3 regions of the Rhizobium mulingense genome follow, and region 2 is predicted to be linked to each of the others. Evidence: predicted binding sites of a transcription regulator. Region 2 holds the regulator's gene; each other region holds the start of a gene.
The links. Region 2 encodes LexA, which represses DNA repair genes until DNA is damaged. Its sites were predicted from a motif close to TGTTCNNNNTGTGTTCNG; they were not measured.
Positions count from the first base shown of each region.

Region 1: recA (recombinase RecA) is a predicted target of LexA. The motif match lies at 1,726-1,743, and genes of this name have one in related genera.
Region 3: PYR71_RS21080 (DUF5680 domain-containing protein) is a predicted target of LexA. The motif match lies at 1,931-1,948, and genes of this name have one in related genera.

Region 1 is NZ_JARFVE010000014.1:80,970-84,249, reverse strand. It holds gene PYR71_RS26045 (pseudouridine-5'-phosphate glycosidase) at 1-595, opposite strand, end outside; gene PYR71_RS26040 (carbohydrate kinase family protein) at 684-1,628, opposite strand; gene recA (recombinase RecA) at 1,858-2,946, shown strand; gene alaS (alanine--tRNA ligase) at 3,100-3,280, shown strand, end outside.
Region 2 is NZ_JARFVE010000006.1:216,154-219,433, reverse strand. It holds gene kdsA (3-deoxy-8-phosphooctulonate synthase) at 1-445, opposite strand, end outside; gene PYR71_RS16105 (VOC family protein) at 442-1,338, opposite strand; gene lexA (transcriptional repressor LexA) at 1,533-2,252, shown strand; gene PYR71_RS16095 (ComEC/Rec2 family competence protein) at 2,233-3,280, opposite strand, start outside.
Region 3 is NZ_JARFVE010000009.1:93,419-96,698, forward strand. It holds gene dnaE (DNA polymerase III subunit alpha) at 1-1,516, opposite strand, end outside; gene PYR71_RS21080 (DUF5680 domain-containing protein) at 1,993-2,457, shown strand; gene PYR71_RS21085 (ABC transporter ATP-binding protein) at 2,551-3,234, opposite strand; gene PYR71_RS21090 (lipoprotein-releasing ABC transporter permease subunit) at 3,249-3,280, opposite strand, start outside.

The sequences.
Region 1 (3,280 bases), on a different contig from region 2:
AACGCGACCAGAAAGCGGGGAATTCTTCGCTCTCATAGGTGACGACGGGCACGCCGCGGGTTTCCAAGACTTCCAACGTCTTCGGAATGTCGAGGATCGCCTTGGCGCCGGCGCAGACGACGATGACGCCGGTGCGGGCGAGTTCCTCGAGATCGGCCGAGATATCAAAGCTTTCCTCGGCGCCGCGGTGCACGCCGCCGATACCGCCTGTGGCAAAGACGCGGATGCCGGCGCGCGCTGCCGCGATCATCGTCGCCGCAACCGTGGTGGCGCCGGTGCGGCGCTCGGCAATCGCAAAGGCGAGATCGGCGCGCGACACCTTCATCACGTCGGTCGCCTTGGCGAGCTGCTCGAGTTCGCCGGCTTCAAGGCCGATATGCAGCGTGCCGTGAATGACGGCGATCGTTGCCGGCACGGCACCCTGTTCGCGAATGATCGCCTCGACGCTGCGGGCCATCTCGATATTGCCGGGATAGGGCATGCCGTGGGTGATGATGGTCGATTCCAGTGCCACCAGCGGCGCGCCGCGCTGCTTGGCGCTGGCGACCTCCTTCGAATAGGCGATCTTCAGAAGAGGGGAGATGGGCTGGTTCATGATCTTGTCCTGTCGTCGATAGAGCATGATGTCGGATGTGTCGGCGGTTTTGCGACGACATCATGCTCGACTATTTCATTTGGCCGCTTCAATGCAGAATTCTGATCTGGGGAACAAGGGCAAGCGCCTCATTCAGCAGATCCGGCGTCAGATTTTCGTTGACGGCATGCGGCGACTGCACAGTCAGCGCTGCTGCCGCGGTGCCGTGGCGGACGGCTTCCTCAAGCGGCAGGCCGCGCATCAAGGCGGCGAGCGTGCCGGCGGCAAGGGAATCGCCGGCGCCGGTGACATCGGCGAGGGTCTCGGCGATCGGCGGCTGTAGCGTCACGGCACGGCCGTCGCAAAACGCGACCAGCTCGCGCTGGCCGCGGGTGACGACGGCGCTCCGGATGCCGATCTCGTTCAGAAGCGGCGGCCAGCCGCCGGCGTCTTCCGGCCGTCCCCCAATAAGAGCTGCGGCTTCAGCCTCGTTCAGGAACAGGTAGTCGATATCCGCGATGCAGGATTTCAACCTGACGACCTTGGCCGGCGAAATGGCGATCGCCGCGACGGGTTTGGCCAGTGACCGTGCCTTGGCGACGATTGCAACGATCGTCTCTTCCGGCAGATTGGCATCGAAAAGGATGAGATCATGCGCGGCGAAGGCTTCGCGCACCCAGCGGATGGAAAGCCGCCGCGGCACGAAGAAGCGGTAGAGATCCATGTCGGCAAGGGCAATCACCAGGTTCCCGTCCCTCTCGATGATCGCGGTGTAGCTCGGTGTCTTGCGGTCGAGAAAAACGAAGGGCCGGTCGTTGATGCCGGCGAAATCGGCGGCTTCGCCGACCATCTCGCCGATGGGATCGCCGCCGCGCGGCGAAATCATTGTCACTTGAAAACCGAGCCTTGCAAGGTTGCGCGCCGCATTGAAGCCGCCGCCGCCCGGCTCCTCGAACCAGGTGCCGGGATTGCTGGCGCCTGGTGCCGTTTCCCCGGAAATGCGGCCGCGCCGGTCGATATGGGCGCCGCCGAGAACAAGAACCTTTTTCTTCATTTCAATTGCCTTGCGATGCCCGAAGCGCGAATCGAGATCGGTGCCTTCTGGCGCGGCAGAGCCGGCGCATCTGGCCTAAGCCGTTGCTTTGCATCGATAAAACAAATATAGAACACGGGCTGTTTTACCTTTTTCTTTCAATCGTTTGATCGCCTATTGCGAGAGTGGAACAAATGGGGTACAAACTCGACATTGCTTGGGCGGCTTCAATAACCTAAAGGTGGATCAGATGTCTCAGAATTCATTGCGGCTGGTAGAGGACAAATCGGTGGACAAAAGCAAGGCGCTTGAAGCGGCACTCTCACAGATAGAGCGGTCGTTCGGCAAGGGCTCGATCATGAAACTCGGTTCCAACGAGAATGTCATCGAAATCGAGACGATTTCGACGGGTTCGCTTGGGCTCGATATCGCGCTTGGTGTCGGCGGTCTGCCGAAGGGCCGCATCATCGAAATCTACGGGCCGGAAAGCTCGGGCAAGACGACCCTTGCGCTGCAGACCATCGCGGAATCGCAGAAGAAGGGCGGCATCTGCGCCTTTGTCGACGCCGAACATGCGCTCGATCCAGTCTATGCCCGCAAGCTGGGCGTCGATCTCCAAAACCTTCTGATCTCGCAGCCCGATACCGGCGAGCAGGCGCTTGAGATCACCGATACGCTGGTGCGCTCCGGCGCCGTCGACGTTCTGGTCGTCGACTCGGTCGCCGCATTGACGCCACGCGCCGAAATTGAAGGCGAAATGGGCGACAGCCTTCCCGGTCTGCAGGCACGCCTAATGAGCCAGGCGCTGCGCAAGCTGACCGCCTCGATCTCCAAGTCGAATACCATGGTGATCTTCATCAACCAGATCCGCATGAAGATCGGTGTCATGTTCGGTTCGCCGGAAACGACGACGGGCGGTAATGCGCTGAAATTCTATGCCTCCGTGCGCCTCGACATCCGCCGCATCGGCTCGGTCAAGGAGCGCGAAGAGGTGGTCGGCAACCAGACCCGCGTCAAGGTCGTCAAGAACAAGATGGCGCCTCCGTTCAAGCAGGTCGAATTCGACATCATGTATGGCGAAGGCGTATCGAAGACCGGCGAACTCGTCGATCTCGGCGTCAAGGCCGGAATCGTGGAAAAGTCGGGCGCCTGGTTCTCCTATAACAGCCAACGTCTCGGCCAGGGCCGCGAAAACGCCAAGACCTTCCTGCGCGACAACCCGGATCTCGCCCGCGAAATCGAACTGGCGCTGCGCCAGAATGCCGGTCTCATCGCCGACCGCTTCCTGCAGAACGGCGGACCTGATGCGGATGACGGCGATGCCGCCGCGGACATGTAAGTTTCGCGCCTGATCTTCTCGAATATCTCCGCCGGCCGCATTCCTGATGAGAATGCGGCCGGTTTCGTTTGTCCGCTGGACAGTGGCGGAGGCGAACGTTAAAAGCCGATGGATTTGTATTTATCTGCCTCCGGCAGCATTGAAGGGCTTAGAATGAGCGGTGTGAACGATATCCGGTCGACCTTCCTCGACTATTTCAAGAAGAACGGCCACGAGATCGTTCCGTCGAGCCCGCTCGTGCCGCGCAACGACCCGACGCTGATGTTCACCAATGCCGGCATGGTGCAGTTCAAGAACGTCTTCACCGGCCTGGAAAAGCGTCCTTATTCGACGG
Region 2 (3,280 bases):
ACTGACCCTTCTTGACGTTGACGACGCGGCCGGTCCTGGCGGCGGCGATCAGAAGATCGGTCTGGCGGCAGAGGAAGGCGGGGATCTGCAGAACATCGATCACCTCCGCCACCTCGGCGCATTGCTCGGCGGTGTGAACGTCGGTCAGGACGGGGAAGCCGAATTCCTTCTTCAGGTCAGCAAAGACCTCCATGCCCTTTTCAAGCCCGATGCCGCGTTCGGCCGAGAGCGAGGTGCGGTTCGCCTTATCGAAGGAACTCTTGTAGACGAGGCCGATGCCGAGCTTTGCGCAGAGCTCCTTCAGCGTGCCGGCAACCATGAAGGCGTGATCGCGGCTCTCCATCTGGCAGGGGCCGGCAATCAGCGACAAGCGGCCGGTATTGGAAAAGGTGATCTGGCCTTCGCCTTCGCCGATCTTGACCTCGGAATTGGTATCAGTGCTCATCGTGGTTCCTCGAAGGCAAAAAGCGCGCCCTGCCCGGGCGTGGGCTTCACCAGAATGCGATTGTTCTTGCGTGTGTATGTCACTCCGTTAGCAGCCAAATGCGCTTCTGTCACGGCAAGATCGGTGACGGTGAAGAGGATTGCCCGGCCGCGCAGGCCACGATCGGCGGCGGAAACGACAAGCTCGAAATATGCCTCCAGCCCTTCCGGCGTCATCAGGCTGATCTTGGCATTCGAGGCGGCGATCTTCATGCCGAAACCGGTTTTCTCCACCGCCGTTTGCCCGGCGGCAAGACCAACGAACGCGGCAAACGCCGCCGGCTCCGGCGTACAAAGCGCGATCTCGGCAATGCCGGTTACGCCATTGGCATGCGTCTCCAGGGCGGCGCGACCGGCCGGGAAGGCATTGATGCGCTGACAGGTGAAGAGAAAGAAGTCGGGCGCGCGCAGATCTCCTGAAAAAGCCAGTTTGAAGCTGCCGACGCTTTCCGAACCGTCCGGCATCCGCATCGACCGGCTGAACTGCAGCATCTCGCCGGCGCTCGCGCCGTTGCCGACGAACCGCCGATGATCGAGGCCGGCATCCTCGGTGAGAAAGGCCAGCGCCGAAAGTCCCTCCTCGCCGCAGCGGAAGCGGAAGGCGCGATTGCGAGCGATGAAGACATTGCCCTGGCGGGCCGCTGTCTCGCTCTCCTCGACACTCGCCACGCCGAGCGGCTCGATATAGGTTTTGTTGGCGAAAAAAACGCAGGCATTTTCCGTTCCGAACGGATGGCGCGCATCGGCGGCGACGGTAAAGCCGAGCTTGCCGAGCCTTTCGCGCGCCAGGTCGATATTGACGACTGGTAGGACGACATGATCCAGCGGGTGCGGTTTGGCGGAATGTGCGATCATGATATCCCTCCTGACACGCCAGAGATGTGCGACAGCACCACCCCCAATGCAAGACATGTGCGCCAATCCGGCGAATGAAAACAAAAATCTCGACGAGTTGGCGCGAAGTTTTACGGAAATTTAGCTACTTGCGGAACACATATGGAACATATAGTGTCTGTTCTGGATTTGTTTCAATCACGGGGTCTACGTCGATGCTCACGCGCAAACAACAGGAGCTTCTCCTTTTCATTCATGAGCGCATGAAGGAATCCGGCGTTCCGCCCTCTTTCGACGAGATGAAGGATGCCCTGGATCTCGCCTCGAAATCCGGCATTCATCGCCTGATCACGGCGCTCGAGGAACGTGGTTTCATTCGCCGCCTACCGAACCGCGCCCGGGCCCTGGAAGTGATCAAGCTGCCGGAGGCCTATAGCCCCAGTCTTCAGCCGCGCCGCGGTTTTTCGCCGAGCGTTATCGAAGGCAGCCTCGGCAAGCCCCAGCCGGTCGCCGCCCCAGCTGCCGCAAAGCCGATCGCCGACAACGGCAACTCTGTGTCCGTGCCGGTAATGGGCCGGATCGCAGCCGGCGTTCCGATCTCGGCGATCCAGAATAACACGCACGACATCATCGTTCCTGCGGATATGCTCGGCTCAGGCGAGCATTATGCGCTGGAGGTCAAGGGCGATTCGATGATCGACGCCGGAATCTTCGATGGCGACACGGTGATCATCCGCAACGGCAGCACCGCAAGTCCCGGCGATATCGTCGTTGCCCTGGTCGACGACGAGGAAGCGACGCTCAAGCGCTTTCGCCGCAAGGGTGCCTCGATCGCCCTCGAAGCCGCCAACCCGGCTTACGAGACCCGAATCTTCGGGCCCGACCGGGTCAAGGTGCAGGGCAAGCTGGTCGGCCTCATTCGCCGTTATCACTGACAGCAGACGGTCCGGATTCGGTAAAACCGTCTTTGCGCCAATCATAGGCGCGGTGGCGCATCCATGGACGCGACAAGGCGCTGAATGCGGTTGCGACCTCGAATCCCGTCTGCGCAAAGCGCAATTCAACGGAACCGGTCCTGCGCAGCGTCTCGCCGGTAAAGAGTGTCGCACCCGAGCGGCAGCGGTCGAACCGCAGGCGCACCGAGGTCACGACAACCACGCCGGCGTCGCAGGCCGGGCCGAGATAGGCGGCATTGTCGATGACGGCGACGACATGGCCATTGCCGAGCCTGGCTATACACCAAGCCTTCTTCACGCAAGAAAACCGATTTGCCTCACCGCCGGCTGCGGCGGCCACCATTGCCGTCCTCGCTTCATTCTGCTGATCGCGGGAAAGCCTGACCCGGCGGTCATCACCCTGCGCCGGGATGGCAGGCCCATCCAGCATCTTCGGCGGGTGGTGCGTCGGCAGCACCAGCGCTCTCTGCCACTGGTCGAAGATGAAGTCCGGCGGGTTTTCACGGTTGGAAGCCATCGCCGCCGGCGCGATGAGCGCGACCAAACCACCATCCTCGGATATCACCAGATCCGGCGGCCGGGAACCCGGCAGTATCAACACAATGAGCGTCGCGACGGCGAGGATCGACGTGCCGACATGGCGCAATCGGGTGCGGAGCAGCGTTAACAGCAGAAAGCCTGCCACGGCGACGGCGAAATACCAGCCGGGCAAACGGCCGAGGTCGATATTGCCGCCCCAGCCGGACACCGTCTTGGCGACCGTAATCACCAGATCGAGGCCGAAGCCGACCACCGTCCAGAGCGGAGCGTCCAGGCCGAACGGCATGAGCAACATCGCCAGCAGCCCCGCCGGCATGACGATGAAGGAGATGATCGGCATCGTCGCAAGGTTCGCCGGCAGGCCATAAGCTGTCAGGCGATGAAAATGCTCAACAGCAAACAACGCCGTGGAAAAGCCACCGATCAACGAGGTCAGGAAGACGCCGCCGAAGAAGCCGGCGACCGCC
Region 3 (3,280 bases), on a different contig from region 2:
CCTCGATCGCCTTGGAGAGCGGCGTCGGATTGGCCGGATTGTTCGGCACGAGTTTGCAGATCTTGTCGACCTGGCCGTAGGGCATCTCCAGCACACGGCCGACGTCGCGCAGTGCTGCGCGCGCCTGCAGCGAACCGAAGGTGATGATCTGGGCCACCTGTTCGCGGCCGTACTTGGCCTGGACGTATCGGATCACCTCTTCGCGGCGGTCCTGGCAGAAGTCGATGTCGAAGTCCGGCATCGAGACGCGTTCCGGATTGAGGAAGCGTTCGAACAGCAGCGAAAACCGCAAGGGATCGACGTCGGTGATCGTCAGTGCGTAGGCGACCAGCGAACCGGCGCCCGAACCGCGGCCGGGACCAACCGGAATGTCATGCTGCTTGGCCCATTTGATGAAATCGGCAACGATCAGGAAGTAGCCGGGAAAGCGCATGCGTTCGATGACGCTGAGCTCGAATTCCAGTCGCTCGCGATAATCCTTTTCCTCGTAACCCGGCGACATGCCGAGGGTCGAAAGCCGCATGTCCAGCCCTTCGACCGCCTGGCGGCGCAATTCACCCGCCTCGGCGCGTTCGGCTTCCTCGGGGTCGTCGGTCGCACCCGTGAAGCGCGGCAGGATCGGTTTGCGCGTCTTCAATACGAAGGAGCAGCGCTTGGCGATCTCGATCGTGTTCTCCAGCGCTTCCGGCAGGTCGGCAAAGAGCTTGGCCATCTCGGCGCGGCTCTTCAGGTAGTGATCCGGCGTCAGACGAAAGCGGCTGTCGTCGGAGACGATGGCATTATGAGCAACCGCCATCAGCGCATCATGGGCGTCGTAATCGTCGCGCGTGGGAAAAAAGGCTTCGTTAGTGGCGACCAGCGGCAGGTCGTGGGCATAAGCGAGCCCGACGATCTTCTGCTCATGCCGCTTGTCGTAGGTGCCATGACGCTGCAGTTCGACATAGAGCCGGTCGCCGAAGAGACGCTTCAGCATGAGCAGCCGCGCTTCGGCCTGAGCGGGATGGCCATCCCTGATCGCCCCGTCGACCGGCCCTGTCAGGGCGCCGGTCAAGGCGATAAGCCCTTCCGTGCCCGCCTCCTCCAGCCAGGAGGTTCGGACATGGACGGCCTGATTGCCTTCACCGCCGAGATAGGCGCGGCTGATGAGGTCGACCAGCCTTTCGTAACCGGCCTCCGTCGCTGCGAGAAGAACGATCGACGGCAGCTTGACCAATGCCTGCTGGCCGCCGCGTTTTTCGGTCTCCAGCCCGTCTTCCATGTCGATCGAGACTTGGCAGCCGATGATCGGCTGCAGACCGTCGTCCATTGCCTTCTGCGAGAATTCGAGGGCGACGAACAGATTGTTGGTGTCGGTAATCGCGATAGCCGGCTGATTGTCTGCGGCCGCCTTGTAGAGAATCTTCTTCAGCGGCAGCGCGCCTTCGAGAAGCGAATAGGCGGAATGGACTCTCAGGTGAATGAAGCCTGGCGTGTCGCCGATCGCCTCACCCCTCGAAGCCTTTACCGTATCCGCCATGACATGCCTTCCCAATCACCGAATGAATCAGATGCATTGTCGGGTATGGAGGGCGATGATGTCCAGAAGAAGTCCCGCGTTCGAACCGCATGCTGACCATGCAGTCCCCTGAAAACTTTAGATCGCGATGACGATGAGCGAGAAGCTGGCAACGAACATTGCGATGGAGGTGAATGCTGCGATATCACGGATCATGTCAGTCATTTGGCTCTCCTTTACTCGTTATGTTTTCAATTTGTTCGATCTATGTTCCGATGTCAATAGGAATCTTTTCCTTCTTGCTTGCGTTTGAAAAACGCCCGGCGACGCAACGATTCGGCGACGAGCTTGAGATGCCGAGCCGCGGCCTCGCAAGCCCGCCGTGCCGCAAAGGACGTGGACACACCCCGCCGATGACAAAAGCTCCCGCGCATTTGTTCTATTTATGTTCTGCGCATCCTGCTATATCCCAACTGACGAGTCAGGAGGAGTACCCTATGCCCGAGACTGCGATGCTGAACGAATTCGTCGTCGAAGCCAAAGCTGCCAGCTATGTCGGCGGCGGCGTGCCGCGCCCGCCCTGCCGTCCGGGGTCTCACGATATCGGCTACGAGCGCGGCGACTGGCGCTATCTCGACAGCTACTTCGGCGGCACCGACTTCGCCGGACAGGAGGTGGTGTGGTTTGCCGACGAGCCGATCTGGGCGATGAATTATTTCGGCTGGGTCATTGCTCCCGATCTCATCGATGCCAGCGCAGCGGGAACAGTGATCAAGGCGGCGCTGTCTGCCCTGTACCGGCAGGGCCGCTTTCTCGGCGGAATGGAATTCGACCATCCGTTCGGCCGATATGTCGATCGCAGCGAAGGCGGCTGTGAACGATTCAGCGGTCATGAATGCATCATGGTCGACGGACGGAAGGCTTACGCGCTCGACTATCGCGGCGGGCTGATCATCCCATGACGGAGCCGGAGGCGGTCGATTCGAATCTGCCGCCAGACGCGTCATCTCTTCGTATTTATCCCGGAACCGCTGCGCACGTCCGGGCGACATCGATCAGAAATCGACGACCTTGCCGTCGGAGATCGTCACGCGCCGATCCATGCGGCGGGCGAGTTCGTGGTTGTGCGTGGCGATAAGGGCGGCGAGGCCGGACTGGCGCACCAGGGCCTCCAGCGCGTCGAAGACGTAGCTTGCTGTTTCCGGGTCGAGATTACCGGTCGGCTCGTCGGCGAGAAGCAGGGTCGGTGCATTGGCGACGGCGCGGGCGATCGCAACGCGCTGCTGCTCGCCACCCGATAGTTCGGCCGGGCGGTGCGAGCCGCGATGGCCAATGCGCATATAGTCGAGTAGCTGGCCGGCCCGCTCTCCGGCTTCCTTCCAGGACAGGCCGGCGATCAGCTGCGGCATCATGATGTTTTCGAGCGCGGAAAATTCCGGCAGCAGGTGATGGAACTGATAGACGAAGCCGATCTCGCGGCGCCGGATCGCCGTGCGCTTCTCGTCGCTCAGCCCGTCGCAGGCATGTCCGTTGATGGTGACTTCGCCGCCGTCGGGATGCTCGAGCAGACCGGCGACATGCAGCAGCGTCGACTTGCCCGTGCCGGAGGGCGCAACAAGGGCGACGATCTCGCCTTTCGACAGCGAGAAATCCGCTCCCTTCAGGATCGAGAGCAGCGTATCGCCCTGCCCGTAATGGCGCTCGACGCCGGTAAGCTTGAGGACGACGTTGCGATTCATGAATGCGGCATTCCTTATTCGTAGCGCAGGGCCTGCACCGGATCAA